DNA from 2 places in the Thermanaerosceptrum fracticalcis genome. Region 1 is predicted to be linked to the other one. Evidence: riboswitches for the same ligand, from Rfam matches in the RefSeq annotation. Region 1 holds a riboswitch; the other holds the start of a gene.
What was found. A riboswitch is a leader RNA that binds a small molecule or an ion and turns the genes downstream of it on or off. The one in region 1 is predicted to bind molybdenum cofactor.

Region 1 (9,460 bases):
ATCATCGATTGCCCAAAGATTTAATACTACAGTTGAAGCTATTGTACGGGCTAATAATATCAGCAATCCCAACCTAATTTTTGTTGGTCAGGTTTTGATCATTCCTACAGGACCCACACCCACACCACCACCACCGCCACCTCCACCAACAACTGTCTGTCCCCGCTTAAGTTTAGGAAGCCGAGGTCCTGCTGTTACCCGGTTGCAAGTTTTACTAAAGAATGCCGGTATTGACCCGGGACCCGCCGACGGTATTTTTGGACCGAAGACCGACGCTGCGGTAAGGGCTTTTCAACGGCAGCGGGGATTACCTGTTACAGGTATAGTTGATGTACCAACCTGGGTTGCTTTAGGTGAGAATTGTGGTGTAACTCCCGGACCAACTCCCCCTCCTCCGCCTCCGCCGGAAGAGTGCCATTGCCCTGTATTAAGACTGGGCCGTAGGGGCCCCGCTGTAAGGTTGCTGCAGAGACTTTTACAAGAACGGGGTTTTTATTCAGGTGCAATAGACGGAGATTTCGGTAGAAGAACAGAGCGGGCTGTGCGGCAATTCCAGCGTCAACAAGGCTTACCCGTAACGGGTGTGGTTGATGAAGCCACCTGGAGGGCTCTGGGAGTAAGTTGTTGTCCAATTGAACCCAGACCCCCTGCTGGGATGCCCATTGATACCAAGGTTGTACGAGGTTTGCGACTCATACTTTTTACAGACAAACGTGTTTATCAACGGGGAGAGAGCATAAAAATTACCCTGACCAAAACAAACACCACGGATGATCCTATAACATTAAGGTATCCTACTACTCAAATTATCGAAATTACAGCTACTAACGCCCAGGGAAATGTAGTATGGCGCTGGTCGGAGGGCCGTCAATTCGCCCAGGCCCAGCGGGTAATCACTATCTTCGAGGGTGGCACACAGGTAATTACCGAGTTTTGGAACCAGCTAGATAATAATGGGCGTCAGGTACCGCCTGGAACATATACTATTACGGCGAGAAACCTGGCTCTTGAAGTCACCTTGTCTGTGCAGATTGAAATAAGATAGAATCAAGAACAAAGCACCTCGTTTAGAGGTGCTTTGTTCTTGGTCTAGTCGCTATAAGGAGGGTAGTTAATATTGAAGAGGGAGGTTTTTTTTTCTCGAGAGAAGATGGCAAGGAGACAGAGTTCGGATTTTTTACATTGGTGGGGAAGGATAGTTACCAGGGCCCAGCCTTCGGTAGCCAGGTCATTTAGGGCCGAATCAAGAACGGCCCCGGATAGGCATGTATTCTGGTTTTCAATTTGCACGGTTTTATATTCATAACGCATGTTTGTTCTCCCCAGTCAATTAAATACTATAAAATTTATACCTTTCTCCTAGCTTATACTATTCCTTGTAAAAACTACTGGGGACAAAAAAAGTGACCGGACAGCTTTGTGTGCTCCTTAATTTATTTATAGACCCTATAAAAATAATTAATAAACGTAAACATAATTTTTCCCTCGTTCTTTAGCCTTATAGAGAGCCTCATCGGCTTTTTGTAAAATACCCTCCGGGTTATGGGCGTCGTCGGGGAAGGCCGCAATCCCTATAGATAAGCTGATACGGGAATAAATAAGGAATTTGGGATGAATTAAGACCTTGTTGCGGATCCTTTCCGCAATTTGCTTGCTGTCTTCTTTCGAGGTGTGAGGTAAGATAATGGCGAATTCATCACCGCCGTAACGGGAGGAAATATCCGAGGACCGTGTACACTCCTTGATTGTAGCCGCCACGATTTTGAGGACATAATCGCCATGATGGTGACCTTGTGTATCATTAAGAATCTTAAAGTCATCAAGGTCTAAAAGCAGCAGGGAAAAAGGTATTTTCCCATCTACTAACTGGGACAAGGCGTGATTAAAAAAACGCCTGTTGTGAATTTTTGTTAATGTGTCCAGGTTAGCCTGGGTGAAATACGTTTGACGATAACTCTGCTGTTGTGCCCACGTAAAAAGGGCCAGGATAAAGAAAAGAATAACCTGTATACTCATCAGAGCCGGGGAAAACTTAGCATAATACCCCGTAAACAAATAGGCGAGACCGGCGAGAAAAGCCGTAAACAAGGCCGGGTAGGGTTTTATATGGGAAGCCATACTGATGATAGGAAGAAAATAAAAACCTGCCAGTACCTGACCATAATGCCTGCCGTAGTAAACAATGAAGCTGATTAAAATCAGGTCAATAAAAAAACTGCAGAAAAAAACGAGAGGAATATTCTTTTTTAGTCTTGCCAGTAAAAAAAGGATAAGGGCGTAAAGAAAGGTAAACCCGGCAACGTAATAAAATTCCCGGGGGAGATTCTGGTTCATAAGCAAAAAACCGGGAAGGAAAAGAATACATACCATTAAGCGTAAAAAAGACATCTTTTCCACGACTATATTGGCCATTTTTTATCCTCCTCTTCTCCCCCTTTTTTTACTTTATTCTCTATAAGAAGGCTTTTACCCTCTGTAAATCCCTTAAATTTCTGGAAAATCGCATGAAGTAAGTACAAACAAATCAAGGTTTAGGATGATTTAAATCACAGACTGATTTTTACCTTTCTGCCATAATGAAAGTACAAAAAACACTAGTTAATTGTTAAGGAGGTAATATAGATGGCTGTACGTAAAATTGTGAAAATTGACGAGGAAAAGTGCAACGGCTGCGGTATTTGTGTACCGGCCTGTGCAGAGGGTGCTATTCAAATCATTGACGGGAAAGCCCGCCTGCTGGCGGAAAACCTGTGTGACGGGCTGGGAGCCTGTTTAGGGCCTTGTCCCATGAATGCCATCACCATTGAAGAAAGGGAAGCGGAGGAATTCGATGAAGCGGCTGTAGAAAAACACAAGAAGAGTATTGGACGGGAACCCCATAAACACGAACATCATGAAACCCCTAAACCGGTAGCACCGCCCGCCGGTGGCTGCCCAGGCTCCAGGCTGATGTCTTTCCGTAATGAAGAGGAAAAGGCCGGCACGTATCAGGGAGAGCTGCCCAGTGCTTTGAGACAGTGGCCTGTACAGTTAAATTTACTCCCTGTTACAGCACCGTTTTTTGAAGGAGCCGACTTACTGCTGGCTGCTGACTGCGTACCCCTGGTTTATGCCGATTTTCACCGTAAATTCCTCAAAGGCAAAACAGTAGCCATGGGCTGTCCGAAACTGGATAATGTAGAACATTATTTGGAAAAACTGACGGCTATCATTAAGCACAATAACCTAAAGAGTATTACTGTTACCCATATGGAAGTGCCCTGCTGTTATGGCATGGTGCGCCTGGTACAGGAGGCAGTAAAGCGTTCCGATAAAAAGATCCCTGTACAGCGTGTAAAAATTGGGGTACGCGGGGAGATTCTCGAAACTGAATTAATGGTATAAAGGAAAAAGGAGTAGGTTCCCGGAGGACTTACTCCTTTTTTGCGATTAAATTACCGGAAAAAGAGTAAAGAGGTGTTATAATGAACTAAAGGTAATCAAATTTTATAGTAATAACACATGTTTTTGGAGGAAAAATGAAACCTGGGGTAGCTGTTGGCGTGCTTGTTATTGAAAAGGGGAAAGTCCTCTTGGGGAAAAGGCATCCTGATTTGGTAGGAGGAGGGTACTGGTGCGTCCCCATGGGGAGGCTGGAGTATGGAGAAGCCATACGGGAATGCGGCTTGCGGGAGCTAGAGGAAGAAAGCGGTCTTACTGCCCGGGAGATTCGTGTTTTATCAGTACATAATGTTATTTTACCCACATCACACTATTTAACCTTTAGCCTTCTGGCCCATGGCATTTCTGGTGAACCTCAAGTGAAATCACCCCTGGAAATTACAGAATGGGCATGGTTCTCCTTAGACCAGCTGCCCCAGCCTCTTTTTTATCCCATTAAGGAAATGATTACAGTTTACCACCGGCAGCATTCTCTAATTGATGGGGTGGTATTAGAACATCGCTGGGGTTAATTATTTCCTGTAATAATGATTTATGGAATGGAGGGAGAAAATGGTAGACAACCTTATAGTGCAAATTCTTGCCGATAATAAGGCGGGGGGGAAAGGTCTTCTAGCTGAGCACGGCTTATCTTTACTGGTGGAATGTGATGGGGAACAGCTTCTCTTTGATACCGGACAAGGGTTGGTACTGAATCATAATGCAGCGAAACTTAACATTGATCTGGCTCAAATAAAAAAAGTCGCCCTGAGCCATGGTCATTACGACCATACGGGAGGATTACTTTCCCTGCTTAAAGGGGGCTGTCATCCTGTTGTTTACGCCCACCCCGATGTTTTTATCACACGCTATGTTCGCGAAAAAGAAGTGATGCGTGATTGTGGCCTGCCTTTTTCCCAAAAAGAATTGGAAGAACAGGGGGCCAGTTTTACCTTTTCCCGAGGTCCCACTGAACTCTATCCAGGGGTGATCTTGTCTGGAGAGATACCGCGCCTTTCCCCTGTGGAATATCCTAATTTCCTGGTTCCCGGTAAGGAGGAATGGCTTAAGGACTCCCTCGCCGATGACCAGTTTATTTTAGTCTTGACAAAACAGGGCCCGGTTTTGATTTTAGGCTGTACACACGCAGGGCTAGCCAATACCCTGGCCTATGCCCAAAGACTGGCGGGTGGACAGAGGATTTTTGCTGTCCTGGGAGGTATGCACCTTGCGGAGGCCAAACCCGCTGTGATTGAGAATAATATAAATATTATCCGGGAAAGTGGTATAGAATATGTCATACCACTACACTGCACAGGGTTTCACGCTATGTCTCGATTGTACCAGGTTTTTGATCCCAAGTTTAAAGAGGGCAAAGTGGGTATGAAAATTAGTTTTAGCGAATTATTATGTTCATAAACATAAAAAAGTGAAGGCCGTCCCCGGGGGACGGCTTTTAACAAAGGAAGATATTAATGCAAAATCCACAAACTAGCGGCGAACCGTGGGTCTAAAATTGTCTAAAACTCCGAGCACAACATGGGCCAGGCCGAAACCTGCTATGCCTGCACCCAGACTTCCCCCAACTAAAGCCCCGACTCCGGTTACAGCAGCACCTACTCCTGTAACAATCCAGCCCGTAGTGTTCTTTTGCATTAATTTCACCTCCCTAGCATTATTATTTCTTCTTCCCGGGTGATTATGAGGAGTTTTTTTCTATGCCGGGATAACTAAATGCATATTTAAGGTAAATTGAGTTAAAGTTAAATAGTGTCCAAAAAAATCCCGGGATAAAAGAGTCTGGTTAGTCCTTCCACCGGATGCAGAGAAATTCTCCCCCCGGGATTTTTCTTTTTTGCCTTACTTATGATGTATAGAAAAAAAGGGAATTACCAAACAATACTGATGTAAAAGCATACGAGGAGGTAAAAACATGAAAATATGTGCCGAAGTATCCTTATACCCGCAAAAAACCAATAAGGCCTCGGAGATTATTAATGATTCCCTGGAAGCTATTAAAACCAGCGGAGTAGAATATGAGGTTGGCTCTATGTCTACCCACCTGCATGGTGAGGAAGGTGCTGTATGGCGCAGTCTGATGACCATGTTTAACACAGCGGATAAAGAGGGAGAAGTAAGTATGGTGGTGACCGTAACCAACTCCGCTCATAACTAGTTGGAGAAATGGTCGTAAAGTGGTAATATTATACTTGTGTTATCTAAACAGAAGGAAATATCCTTCTGTTTCTTTATAGCAGGAGTCTATTATGTACTTTTGTTTCAATTAAGGACGGTGTAGAGAATGGTGGAGATAAGAGAAGCAGAGTTAGGCGATATTGAGGCAATCATTATACTGGTTGGCGAACTGGGATATACCATGACCAGGGAAGAAGAAAGAGATGTTCTCCGGTACATGATAGAAAATCCCGATTATTATGTGTATCTGGCCATATACCAGGGGGAAATAGTGGGGCTGGTCAGCTTTAACATAAAATATTATCTGCATAAAGCCAGGCCAGTGGCTTACATCGGCAGCATGGTGGTAAAAGAAGGCTTGCGCTCGCTGGGTATTGGAAAAATGCTTATGGCCAAGGTGGAGGAAATTGCCCTAATAAGAAATTGTCTTAGTATCCAGCTCAATAGTAACAAAAGAAGGGTCAGGGCCCACGAATTTTATCGAAAATTAGGTTATAGCGAAGTCTCTTTGAAGTTTGAAAAAATATTAAAAGAAGAATAGTCAACTGTCAGTGATTGAGATGATTAGGTGAACCGATGACCCAAACAAGATGTATGTTATATGTGGGTATCGGATAGCTCTTGGCCTGTTACTTTTTGGGGCTGCCCCTCTTATACCTGTTAAAACGTTACAACTGGGATAGGATTAGCAGGATTTTTCTTATGGACGTGGAATACCTTTAAAAAGCTAGTTTGGGGGAATAAGCATGACTGAGTATCCAAAAGAATTTTTGCGTTACGAGCGGCAGTTGATTCTTCCCCAGGTAGGCGAAGATGGTCAAAGAAAACTGTTGTCGGCCAAGGTCCTGGTCGTAGGAACAGGCGGATTGGGCTCCCCAGTTTTATATTATCTGGCGGCGGCAGGAGTAGGGACCCTGGGATTGGTAGACAGTGATACCGTAGAGATAACTAACCTTAATCGCCAGATTATTCACTGGGAAAAAGACTTATCCAGGCCTAAGGTTATTTCGGCCCGAGAGAAACTAGAGGCCTTTAACTCCCAGCTTAAAATAAACACCTATCAAATGCTTTTTGATCCCCATACTGCCCGGGAAATCATTCCCCAGTATGATCTTGTCATTGCCGCTGTTGACAATTTAGAAACTCGCCGGGTAATCAATGAGGTCTGTTTCGCCCTGGAAAAACCCTGGATTGAAGGCGGCGTTAAAGATTTTGCCGGGCTTATCACCACTTTTCGTCCTCCCCAGGGACCTTGTTACCAGTGCCTTTATCCCGACGTAAATCTCCGGGAGAAGAGACCTATAGGGCTTATGGGTGTAATGCCCGGAGTGATTGGGGTACTGCAGGCCCAGGAAGCCATCAAACTCATCCTGGGAATTGGCACACCTTTGGCAGGGAGACTTCTAATTTTCGATGCCCTGGAAACAAGGTTTGAGACCATTACTTTAGCTCGTAATCCTCAATGTCCTATCTGCAGCCACTAAATTTTTCACAAAGAGAATAAAAGATAACTCCGAACTCACAATACCTAAGGGAAACTATGGTATTTGAGTCAATGGGTACCAGGAGAAATTCTGCTGCCTCCCGTGTTTGGAAAGGAGATTTGCTTCATAGTGATTTCACTGCCGGCATCTTTCCGAGGGAGGGAAAATGCTGGCAATTATTTTTATTGAGGTGATAATGTGCGCCTTTTGCAAGTTACTTCACCGGAAGATGTACTAAGAATTATCAGGGAAAATTTTTCCTCTTTAGGTGGGGAAACCGTAGAGATTAAACATGCAGGGCAGCGTGTCGTGGGCAGCGATGTGATTGCCCCGGAAGATGTGCCCGGTTTTGACCGTTCCACAGTAGATGGCTATGCGCTGAGGGCTTGCGACAGTTTTGGCGCCGGTGAAGCCATGCCGGCCTTGCTCAACCTTGGAGGTGAGGTACGGATGGGTGAAGCAGCGCCTCACCTCCCCCTGGGAGCCTGCATCTATGTACCCACCGGGGGGATGATCCCTGAGGGTGCAGATGCAGTGGTCATGCTGGAAGATACGGAGGTTTTGGGGGATATCGTCAATTGTTACCGGCAAGTGGCTCCGGGAGAAAACATCATCAGGCGGGGAGAAGATATCAGCCGGGGGGAAGTAATCTTGAAAAAGGGACGCCTGCTGCGTGCTCCGGAAATCGGGGTACTTGCATCCCTGGGCATCACAGACCTTCAGGTGACAGTAAAACCCAGGGTAGGCATCCTCTCCACGGGTGATGAAATCGTTCCCTATACGACGGCTTCACTGCCGCCCGGGCAAGTCCGGGACAGTAATGCTTTAGCTGTAGGTGAACTGGCCCGGCAAAAAGGTGCGGAAATTATCTACGGAGGTATTCTGCAGGATTCCTATGAGATTTTTAAATCCGGGGTGGAAGAATTACTAGAGCAGGTAGATTTTCTCGTTCTTTCCGGAGGAAGTTCCGTGGGCACCAGGGATTTTACTGCCCAGGTGCTGGAGGAACTGGGCAAACCGGGTCTTTTGGTGGAAGGGGTAGCCATACAGCCGGGAAAACCGACACTTCTGGCCAAGTGCCGGGAGAAACCCGTCCTGGGTCTTCCTGGGCATCCCGTTTCCGCTTTAAATATTTTTGCCTTGTTCGGTACAGCCATTATTGACAGGTTATTAGGCAGAGAGGAACAGGAATTCTTAGCCACGGTGAAAGCGCGCTTAAGCAAAAATATACCCTCACGTACGGGAAGAACGGACTTTGTGCGAGTTAAACTCAGTAAAAAAGATAATGTGACAGAAGCCACGCCCGTTTTTGGCCGTTCTGGGCTCTTACGGACTTTAGCCGATGCTCAGGGGCTTGTGATTGTCCCGGCTCAGAGTGAGGGCGTCCTGGCCGGTTCCGAGGTAGACGTCATTTTATGGGAATAGGTGGTGGAAGATGTGCGGAAAATCTATTTAAACAATACACTACGGAGCCAGGCAAAACAGATACTCCTGGAAAAGGTTGATTTTACGCCTAAGAAAGAAACGATACCCGTTACTGCCGCCTTAGGCCGGGTCACAGCTGAGGCGCTTTTTGCTGAATGCTCCATGCCCTCTTATCCTGCCTCGGCCATGGACGGGATTACGGTAAAGGCCCAGGAGACTTATGGGGCTAATGACCAGAATCCTCTTGTCCTTACCGAAGGGAAAAATTATCTGGTGGTGGATACGGGAGACCCCATACCCGAAGGTTTTGATGCCGTCATCAAGATAGAGGATGTCCAGCCTATCGGAGAAAACCAGGTGGAAATCATGGCTCCCGCCGCTCCCTGGCAGCATGTGCGCCCTGTAGGTGAGGATGTGGTGGCGGGAGAAATTATTGTACCTGCTTTTCATTATTTGACTCCCCCCGATTTAGGGGCTATTCTGGCAGGTGGTAAAGAACAAATAAAAGTTTTAGCCAAACCCAAGGTGACCATTATACCTACCGGGGATGAACTGGTAACACCGGGCACCAGGGCCAAAGTTGGAGAGATTATTGAGTTTAACGGTACCGTCATAGCCAATTATCTCAGGCAGTGGGGAGCCGAACCTTACCTCCATGAAATAGTGAGAGATAAGCTCCGGAATTTAAAACAGGCTGTAGAGGAGGCTTTGCCCCACTCCGATGTGGTTATCATTAACGCGGGGTCTTCCGCCGGCCGGGAAGATTTTACCGTCCATGTCATTGAGTCAATGGGAGAGGTTCTGGTGCACGGCATTGCCACGCGTCCCGGTAAGCCAACTATCCTTGGCATTATAGAAGGAAAGCCTGTCATCGGTTTACCGGGGTATCCCGTTTCCGCTTATCTGGCTTTAGACTGGTTTGTCAAACCCCTCAT
Region 2 (9,460 bases), 1.8 Mb from region 1:
GAAGCCGGGGCCGTCATCGCCACCGGCGTCAGAGTCGATGACCTTTTACGGGATGACCAGGGTAAAATCATTGGCGTCATTGCCGGCGAAGACCAAATGCTGGCCAACGTCGTCATCGCCGCCGACGGAGTCAACTCCCTTTTAGCCCAGAAAGCGGGCCTAAGGGGCGAACTCAAAGACATTCACGTGGCCACAGGCGTCAAAGAAGTCATCGAACTGCCAAGACAAGTAATAGAGGACCGCTTCCAGCTCACAGGAGAAGAAGGGGCTGCTCAGCTCTTTGTGGGCCGGTGCACCCAAGGAATCCAGGGCGGCGGTTTCCTCTACACCAACAAAAACACCATCTCCATAGGTCTCGTCATTACCTCCGGGGCTATAGGAAAAAGCAAAATAAAAATTGCTGACTTAATCGAAGAATTCAAGACCCACCCCAACATCGCTCCTCTCGTAACCGGGGGTAAAGTCGTCGAATACTCGGCCCATTTAGTACCCGAAGGCGGCCTAAATATGCTGCCTGCCCTCTATACAGACGGGCTTTTAATCGCCGGTGATGCCGCAGGTTTAGTCTTAAACACCGGCTACATGGTCAGGGGCATGGATTTAGCCATCTACTCCGGCATCGCTGCTGCTCAGACCGTCATCAAAGCCAAAGAAAAAGAAGACTATTCCAAAACATCCTTAAGTCATTACCAGGAACTTCTTAAAAACAGCTTTGTTATGAAAGACCTGGAGACCTACAAAAATGCCCCGGCCTTCATGGAACAGACCACCCGGATCTTCACCACCTATCCGCAATTAGCCGACAACATCCTCTACAAACTGTTTACCGTATACGGTACTCCCGCCCAGCATCTTTTACCCATGGTCATGGGCGAACTCAAGAAGAATAATATATCCATCTTTGATTTGGTCAAAGACGGTATAAAGGGGGTCAGGGCCCTATGAAGAAACTCTCCATCGAAGAACGCCTGGGTTTCAACAAATTCAATGTGGACGATGATGAAGCCCATATCACTATAAACAAAGAAATCTGCCGCACCTGTACGGAAAAGCCCTGTCTTTATGCCTGTCCTGCCCTTTTATACAACTTAAACGAAGCGGGAGAAATGACCTTTGATTATGCGGGATGCCTGGAATGTGGGACCTGTCGGGTGGTTTGTCAAAAGCAAGGGGCCATCCAGTGGAATTATCCCCGGGGAACCTTTGGGGTCCAGTTCAGGTATGGGTAGGTGGAATAGGGAAAGAAAATAACCCATTGGATTCTTAAATCCCAATGGGTTATTTTTAATTTATATATTTCCTTTTAAACCGATTTCCTCCGCTACTTTTTGCATCCCTGTTTATTGTTTCTTCAATTATATAATCTAAATCCATGCCTAACATTTGTGCTCCCTGTTCAATTATTTCCCGATTGACACCGGCAGCAAATCCTTTTTGTTTCCATTTCTTTTTAACTGATGCCACAGTTGTTGATATAACTCCATAATTTCCTTATACAGTTAATGGGGTTGGCATTATATTTGTTCGCACATAATGACGTTAGTAAAAGGAATAAATTAGTATTTGGGAGGAAGACGACCTTGTGTGTAGAAGTAAAAGGGATAAGATTACTGTATTATATAGTTATTAAAGATAACAAGGAGGACTCTGTATGTATATTTCCCCTGCTTCTCTCCCCGGGACTGTGGCTGAATTAAGAAGTGGACAGCTTGACCTTCTTAAGTATGTTAACGAGATTTGTGACCGCATTGAAGTCATTGAGCCCCATATTCAGGCCCTGATCCCCGAACCCGACCGGCGAAGTCGCCTTTTAAAGGAGGCTGAAGCTTTGCAAAACATGTATCCCGACTCCAATAAAAGGCCTCCCCTCTACGGGGTGTTAGTGGGCGTTAAGGATATTTTCCGTACCAAAGGGTTTCCTACCAGGGCCGGTGCCCAGCTCCCTCCGGAACTGTTTGAGGGTCCGGAGGCAGAGTGTGTTAAAAGACTGCGGGAAGCCGGGGCTTTAATCCTGGGAAAAACTGTAACCACTGAGTTCGCCTTCTTTGCGCCAGGACCTACCCGCAACCCCTATAATCCGGAGCACACTCCGGGGGGATCCAGCAGTGGTTCGGCAGCCGCTGTGGCTGCAGGTTTTTGTCCCCTGGCTCTGGGTACCCAGACCATTGGCTCGGTTATCCGTCCCGCTGCTTTCTGTGGCATAGTGGGTTTTAAGCCCAGCTACGACAGGATTCCCAGTGAAGGGCTCATTTACTTTTCGCCTTCCCTCGACCATGTGGGTCTTTTTACCCAGGATGTAGAGGGGATGAACCTGGCAGCTTCGATTTTGTGTTACGACTGGGAGCCTGCCGCTCCAGGGGAAGAGATTGCAAAATTGCCGGTACTGGGGGTGCCGGAAGGTTCTTATCTGGCTCAAGCCAGTGAGGAGGGGCTTAAGGCTTTTGAGGCTCAATTGAAGATGTTGGTAAAGGGAGGTTATGAGATTAAGAGGGTACCTGCTTTCGAAAATATTAAGGAGATCAACCTGCTGCACAGGCGGATGGCTTTTGCCGAACTGGCCCAGATTCATGAGGAATGGTTTGCCAGATATGAAGACCTTTATCGCCCTCAAACAAAGGACGCTATTTTAACCGGTAAAGAAGTTGAGGAAGAAGAACTGAAGAGAGCCCGCGCCGGACGACTTGCTTTGCGGGAAGAATTAGAAGCATTAATGGCTGAACACGGTATAGACCTTTGGCTCAGTCCTGCTGCCGTTGGTTCGGCCCCCCAGGGTATTAGTGCTACGGGCGATCCCATTATGAATCTACCCTGGACTTATGCTGGTATGCCCACAATTACATTGCCTGCAGGGATGAGTGAGAGCAATTTACCACTTGGCTTACAATTTACCGCTCCTTTTATGGCCGATGAGCGGTTATTAGAATGGGCAAAAGGAGTGGAGATGGTCCTAAGAAGGTTATGAAAAAAGGGTTGAGATTTCTCAACCCTTTAAATATTACATTCTCCGGCTAATAACGATAAACTTTTTTGGCGGTTACCTCTTTATCCTCGTTGGTTAAGACTATCAGGTAGTCACCAACTTGATTTTAAGTTAGTGTATACTATTTCACGGAATAGATCGGCCTTTTCCAGTAGGAGCCGGTAAAAGACGATCACAAAGCCAGCGATAAAACCGATGAGGATTCCTTCCAGGAACAGCTTAAAACGGAAATCCATCCAGTGATTCAGGGTAGTAGAAGTTGAGCTGATTCTTTCTGATGCCACTTTAAAGCAACCTCCAGAAATCTAAGGTATAAAACGCACAATAAAAATTATATTCTTTATTAAAGGAATAATCAAATTTTAGAAATGACTCTAGTCAGGCTATATATAATCTTTAGTTTAGGTTATACCGGCATAATCAAATTATACGAATAATATACCTCGGCGAAACAAGTAAGAGATTGACAAGTATTCCCATGATGAAATACAATAACTATATAAACTACATATCTCCGAGCCTGGATTCCTGGGGACGGGGTCTATGGAGTACAGGCCGACAGGGTGTCACTGGAAACGGTGGTGCCTCCCGTGTGGAAAGGAGAACGCAAGGCTGATCCAGAGTGGATTGCTTTTTAAGGTTCTAAACGTCTTCTTTCGAAGGCGTTTTTTTGTACCTTAATTCTGCTCCTTTCCCTGAAAAGGGGCTTTTTTGTTGTCATATTTAATGTGAAGAGCGACAAACTCTTAAAGGGCAACAAAAAAGACCATAGCAACATCATTATTTACGAGGAGGAGTAAAGGTGAAAAAGGTTTTTAGTGTTTTGCTGACAGTCATTCTTCTTTTTTCCCTGGTCGCTTGCGGGAAAACGGCACCAAAGCAGGAAGCTCCTAAATCCGTAGAAGAAAACAAGACCATTGTCTTATCCACTACCACCAGTACCAAAGACTCAGGGCTTCTGGAAAAGCTGCTGCCTGTCTTTGAACAGAAGACGGGGTACCAAGTGAAAGTCCTTTCCCAGGGGACGGGTCAGGCCCTGAAAACAGGGGAACTGGGGGACTGCGACGTAGTTTTGGTTCACTCCAGGGCTGCGGAAGACAAGTTTGTGGCTGACGGCTTTGGGGTCAATCGGCGGGATGTCATGCACAATGACTTTGTGATTGTAGGACCGGAACACGACCCGGCTAAAATAAAAGGGCTTCCGGTGGTGGAAGCTCTAACGAGAATTGCTGAAATGAAAAAGACGGAATTTATCTCCCGCGGTGATGATTCCGGCACCCATAAAAAAGAACTGGAGTTGTGGACTAAGTCTGGAGTAAAGCCTGAAGGAAAATGGTATCTTTCTGTTGGTAAAGGTATGGGAGATACCCTGATTATGACTGACGAAAAACAAGGGTATACTTTGGCCGACCGGGGAACATATGCCAGTATGAAAGATAAGCTAAAACTGGTAGTTCTGGTCGAGGGTGTACCGGAACTTCTTAATCCTTACGGCATTATTGCCGTAAACCCAACCAGGCATCCTAAGGTTAACCATAATGGGGCTATTGCTCTAATCGAGTTTATCACTTCCCAGGAAGGGAAGGACATCATCAACGGTTACAAAGTAAACGGACAGCAGTTGTTTTTCGCCAAATAAATAGCGTGAGTACAGCCCCTCTTACGGGGCTTATTTTTTTTGTAGCCGAGAGACCTGGAAAATGTATTGGTGGCGGATTTACCAAAAAATGTTACTTATGTATTGTGAATACTATTAATTTATTGTAAAATAATTCGTACAGGAAAAAAATAATAATCTACAAAATTAAGAATATTGGGGGTGGTCAATTCTAAATTTAAAACTTTTTTCTCCCATTTTATTTTAATCTATGGAGGTGTTTATTTTGTCGCCAGAAATTTTAAAAATTGCTAATGAATTTGGGGTTTGGATTATTGCAGCTTTAGTTGTTTCGGTAGTAGCCATTCAGGCCATCTTGTATACCAGACTTGCTTATTCCACAGCAGAGAAACTGGGTATGAAAAAGGAGAAATGTAATATCGCTTTTAGAACAGGTCTCGTGACAGCCATTGGTCCTGTTATTGCTATCTTTATCGTCATGGTTGGGATGATGTCAGTTATCGGTGGCCCTATGAGTTGGCTCAGACTATCGATTATTGGAGCAGCTCCTACCGAATTAACGGCGGCCAGAGTAGGTGCGGAAGCTCTAGGTGTGGAATTTGGTTCAAAAAATTATAATTTGCTAGCACTGGCCACATCCTGGTGGACTATGGCTGTTAATGGTATAGGCTGGCTCCTCCTGGTAGGCTTATTTAGCCATAAGTTAGAGTCTTTAAGGGAGAAAATTGGCGGTGGTGACCCCAGGTGGTTAGGGCTCTTGAGTGGTGCAGCCATGTTGGGCGTTTTTGGCTATTTAAATTCCGCTGATGTGGTACAAGGTGGCGGTAAGTTAATTGCTGTAGTAGCCGGGGCTTTGTCCATGGTAGTCATGGTAAAAGTGACACAGAAGTATCCTAAGCTCAAGGAATTTTCTTTAGGTATAGCTATGCTGGTAGGGATGTTCAGCGCTATTATTTTTAGTTAGGTTATACGGAGGTGACAATTCGCTATGAATAATCAGGAATTTAATAAAATATGGAAACAACCGGTTATAAAAATTGGTGTTTTTACTCTGTTACTTACGGCAGCCTTGAGTTTTTTACCCGTAGGTTATCTCTACTTTGTCCATGGTGTGATTCCGGACCTGGCTTTAGCCTTAAAAGCCTGGGGGATGATTGCCGCTCTTTTTGGGGCATTTTATGTAGTTGAACCTGTATCTTATTATGCCGTTTTAGGTCTGGCTGGAACTTATATGTCCTTTTTAGCAGGTAATATTTCTAATCTGCGTTTACCCTGTGCTTCCATGGCCCTGGAAGTCACGGAAACAGAGCCCGGTACTAAAGAGGCTGAGGTTATTTCAACCTTGGGAATTGCCGGGTCTATTATTACGAACTTAATCGGGGTTACCATAGCCGCTTTTGTGGGCACCGCTTTGATAAAACTCTTCCCCCCTGTGGTTGCCAATGCTTTTAAGGTTTATACCGTTCCCGCTATTTTTGGTGCGGTCTTTGGCCAGTTTGCTTTCAGGTTTCCCAAATTAGGGGTTGTTGGTATCGGTATTCCTGTTATCTTGCGGCTAACCACTAAATTACCTGCGTGGGCCCTGATCATCGCGTCAGTTTTTGGTACCATTCTGGTAGCAAAAATCTTAAATGAGAGGGCTAAAAGGTCTGCCGGTACAACAGCTTAAGGCCTAAAAAATTACAAATAGGGAGTGAATGTAATGCTTAATATTGTAGATGAGGCTAAAAGTCTTCAAAATGAAATAGTGAGCTGGCGCAGAGAACTGCACCAGATCCCGGAAGTAGGCTTAGAAACACCGCAAACCGCCGCTTATGTGGCTGCAAAATTAGGAGAAATGGGTATCGCATACAAAACTAATGTGGGCGGGCATGGTGTAGTTGGTTTAATTAAAGGACAAGGCGAAGGTAAAACCATAGCTTTAAGAGCTGATATGGACGGTTTAGCCATCAAGGAAGAAACAGGGTTACCCTTTGCCTCCACCAATGGCAATATGCATGCTTGCGGCCATGACGCGCATACAGCCATGCTCCTTGGGGCTGCCAAAATCCTCAATGCTCATCGTGACCAGCTAAAGGGTAATGTAAAACTTATTTTTCAACCTGGTGAAGAAGGACCCGGGGGGGCCAAACCCATGATTGATGACGGAGTCCTGGAAAACCCAAAGGTTGAAGCTGTTTTGGGACTACATATCGGTACTATCTTTAAGGAAATCGGCACGGGACAGATAGGGGTAAGTTATGGGAATCTAATGGCTTGTCTTGACCAATTTTCCATTAAAATCAAGGGTAAGGGCTGTCATGGGGCCATGCCGGATACCGGGGTTGACCCTATCGTCATCACGGGTCAGGTCTTAAGCGCTCTCCAAACTATTGTCAGCAGGGAGGTAAAACCGGTAAACCCGGCAGTAGTCACCATAGGTAAAATCCATGGCGGCAGAGCCTATAATATTATTCCTGATGAGGTTGAACTCGAAGGTACTGTACGGTCCATTAAGCAGGATGAACGGGAAAAGATTGCCAGGCGTTTAGAGGAAATCGTCGCTAGCATTACCAGAGGAATGCGCGGGGATTATGAATTTAATTATATTTTTGGCTATCCTCCCTTGGTCAATGATGGGCAATTTACCAAATCTTTTGTGGAGACGGCCCAGAAGATCGTAGGAGAAAAGGACATCATAGAAATTCCTTATCCCACCATGGGCGGGGAAGATATGGCCTTTTTCCTGGAAAGAGTGCCCGGCACCTTCTTCTTCCTGGGAGGGGGAAATGAAGCTAAAAATATTGTGTATCCCCATCATAATGCCAAGTTCGATGTAGACGAGGATGTTTTCTGGCGGGGAACTGCCTTGCTGGCCCAAGGAGCTATAGATTGGCTGGAAAAGGCGGGCGAATAGCCATGGGAATGGGGCTGAAAAAATAAGCAAACCAGAATAAAAGAACACCTGGAAGAATTAGCACAAATAGGAGCCCAGGCAGAAGGCGGTCTGACCAGCCTGCCCTGTACCAAAGAAGAACGGGCTAGTTCCAAACTTAAATCCATAATAAATAAAAACCTCATGATTCTTTATCTCTTCAGTGAGATATCGTATCATGAGGTTTTTTGCATTTTGGAGGGTCAGGCTTGCTACTTAGTCCAAATAGGGCAAAAGTTTTTCTATATATTCAACGATGTCAATGTTTTCTATGACTATAGGCAAATCGTTGGATAAATCTAAAAGACGGGTGGTTTTGATGCGGGTGTTGGGTCCAAAACCTTCAATGCCCCGTAAAACAGTGGTGCCTGTCATCCCCAGCTCCTTAGCCTTCATCACAATGGCATGATAGAGCAGTTTGCCTTTATATTTACTGGCTTCGCCAATATAGGTTCTTATTTTTTTTTGCCTGTCCTGTAATTTTGACCATAACTTTTCCTCCTTTATCTGGTCAAAAGCTGGGCGATGACCGTTCCCAGCCACACTGCCACAAGACCAATGAATAAGCTGACAAACCCGTTTAAAATGGAAGTTTAAGCGAAAAACCTAAGAACTGGGTGGGGGCTACTGTGATTATCGCTATTTGGGTTCTGCTGGCAGTTTGGGTGATAAGGTATATCATACGTTAGTTTTCATATAAGGAAAAATAGCTAGGGTTGGGCTTTCCCTAGCTTTAGCGTAATCATGGCACCAGTCCTCTGTCTTATTTGTAGCTCGCCGATGGTCTTATTAATTGCATAGGCTTCCGGTTTTACTTTATACCACTCAAAAACCATATGATATAGCCTGAGTAAAGGAATTGGTTTGTAGAAACATACACTCCTCCGGTGAGACATCAACAAAAGCCTGGATGCTTGGCTGTCTTAAGACCCTGCCTTTTGTCCATTCAGTAAATTTAATTCTCAATGTGATTTTAGGTTTAAGCCAGACAGCCTCCTTCATTCGTTGAGGTTGATTAATAAAGGGGCTCTGCTTTACGGCCAAAGGTTTTATTATCGCTGTTAGGTTTCTCCATTCAGTATGAGTTAACTTTCCGGTCCCGGCATGTCCGATGTACCATAACTGGCCCTTATGGTCGTATAAGCCCAATAAGAGGGCATTAACAACCCCGTCACGCAGGGTTACACCTCCCACTACAGCTATTAAGTCTCTGTAATTCTTTACCTTTTGCCACCGGCCATCTTTACCGTTAATGGCATATGTGCTGTTAAGGTCTTTACAGACGATTCCTTCCATACCGTTAGCTTTGATAGCGGTAAATAAACTCTCGCCGTCAGCGAAGTTTTCCACTAACTGCACATTTTCCTGCGGGGTAATGATGTCCATTAAAATCTCCTGTCTCTTTTGTAATGACTGGTCTTTGACCCATACCCCGTTGTAATACACCACATCAAAGAGCATATAGGTTACAGGTGTTTCCTTACGCGCTTTCTCCACATTTTCCGGTTTTCTAATTCCGTCCCGTCTCATGACCTCATGAAAAGAGGGCTTCCCGTTATGGAGAGCGATGATTTCGCCATCAAGAATAACTGATGAGGCTTTTAAGTAGCGTTTAATCTCAACAAACTCAGGGAATTGCATGGTTCGTTCGTTTCGTTTCCGGTTGAAAAGCCGGACCTCCTGGCCGTCGAAATAAGTAAGAACCCGGACGCCATCCCACTTAACCTGTGCAATCCATTGTTCTCCCCGGGGGATTTGCTCCGTTATCATTGGCTCAAAGGGGATAATGGGTTGTAACTGCATATCGGCCTCCTGTGTTTTTTCATAGTTGGAAAAACGTTTGGAGTAAGGAAGAAAGTATATGTATACCACGGATAGATTCCAGGGGGATACTAGGTGTAAGCTAAGGACTGCTCTTTGGGATTTAAATTTTCCACCATGGAGGAAG

Region 2: another riboswitch for molybdenum cofactor. It lies ahead of BR63_RS17970 (ABC transporter substrate-binding protein); the one in region 1 lies ahead of BR63_RS07805 (molybdopterin molybdotransferase MoeA).

The regions. Positions count from the first base shown of each region.
Region 1 is NZ_CP045798.1:1,492,208-1,501,667, reverse strand. Features, by position in the region: gene BR63_RS07855 (peptidoglycan-binding protein) at 1-1,045, shown strand, start outside; gene BR63_RS07850 (DUF4177 domain-containing protein) at 1,090-1,311, opposite strand; gene BR63_RS07845 (GGDEF domain-containing protein) at 1,459-2,412, opposite strand; gene BR63_RS07840 (ATP-binding protein) at 2,623-3,384, shown strand; gene BR63_RS07835 (nucleotide triphosphate diphosphatase NUDT15) at 3,519-3,953, shown strand; gene BR63_RS07830 (MBL fold metallo-hydrolase) at 3,994-4,839, shown strand; gene BR63_RS07825 (hypothetical protein) at 4,912-5,076, opposite strand; gene BR63_RS07820 (YkoF family thiamine/hydroxymethylpyrimidine-binding protein) at 5,354-5,596, shown strand; gene BR63_RS07815 (GNAT family N-acetyltransferase) at 5,723-6,157, shown strand; gene BR63_RS07810 (HesA/MoeB/ThiF family protein) at 6,363-7,100, shown strand; molybdenum cofactor riboswitch at 7,116-7,233, shown strand; gene BR63_RS07805 (molybdopterin molybdotransferase MoeA) at 7,299-8,525, shown strand; gene BR63_RS07800 (molybdopterin biosynthesis protein) at 8,538-9,460, shown strand, end outside.
Region 2 is NZ_CP045798.1:3,544,321-3,553,780, forward strand. Features, by position in the region: gene BR63_RS17945 (FAD-dependent oxidoreductase) at 1-945, shown strand, start outside; gene BR63_RS17950 (ferredoxin family protein) at 942-1,229, shown strand; partial or broken gene BR63_RS17955 (hydrolase) at 1,290-1,467, opposite strand; gene BR63_RS17960 (amidase) at 1,652-2,962, shown strand; gene BR63_RS17965 (hypothetical protein) at 3,073-3,264, opposite strand; molybdenum cofactor riboswitch at 3,481-3,599, shown strand; gene BR63_RS17970 (ABC transporter substrate-binding protein) at 3,783-4,619, shown strand; gene BR63_RS17975 (DUF5058 family protein) at 4,864-5,562, shown strand; gene BR63_RS17980 (hypothetical protein) at 5,587-6,267, shown strand; gene BR63_RS17985 (M20 metallopeptidase family protein) at 6,301-7,494, shown strand; gene BR63_RS19680 (DUF190 domain-containing protein) at 7,729-8,055, opposite strand; gene BR63_RS17995 (ATP-dependent DNA ligase) at 8,338-9,315, opposite strand.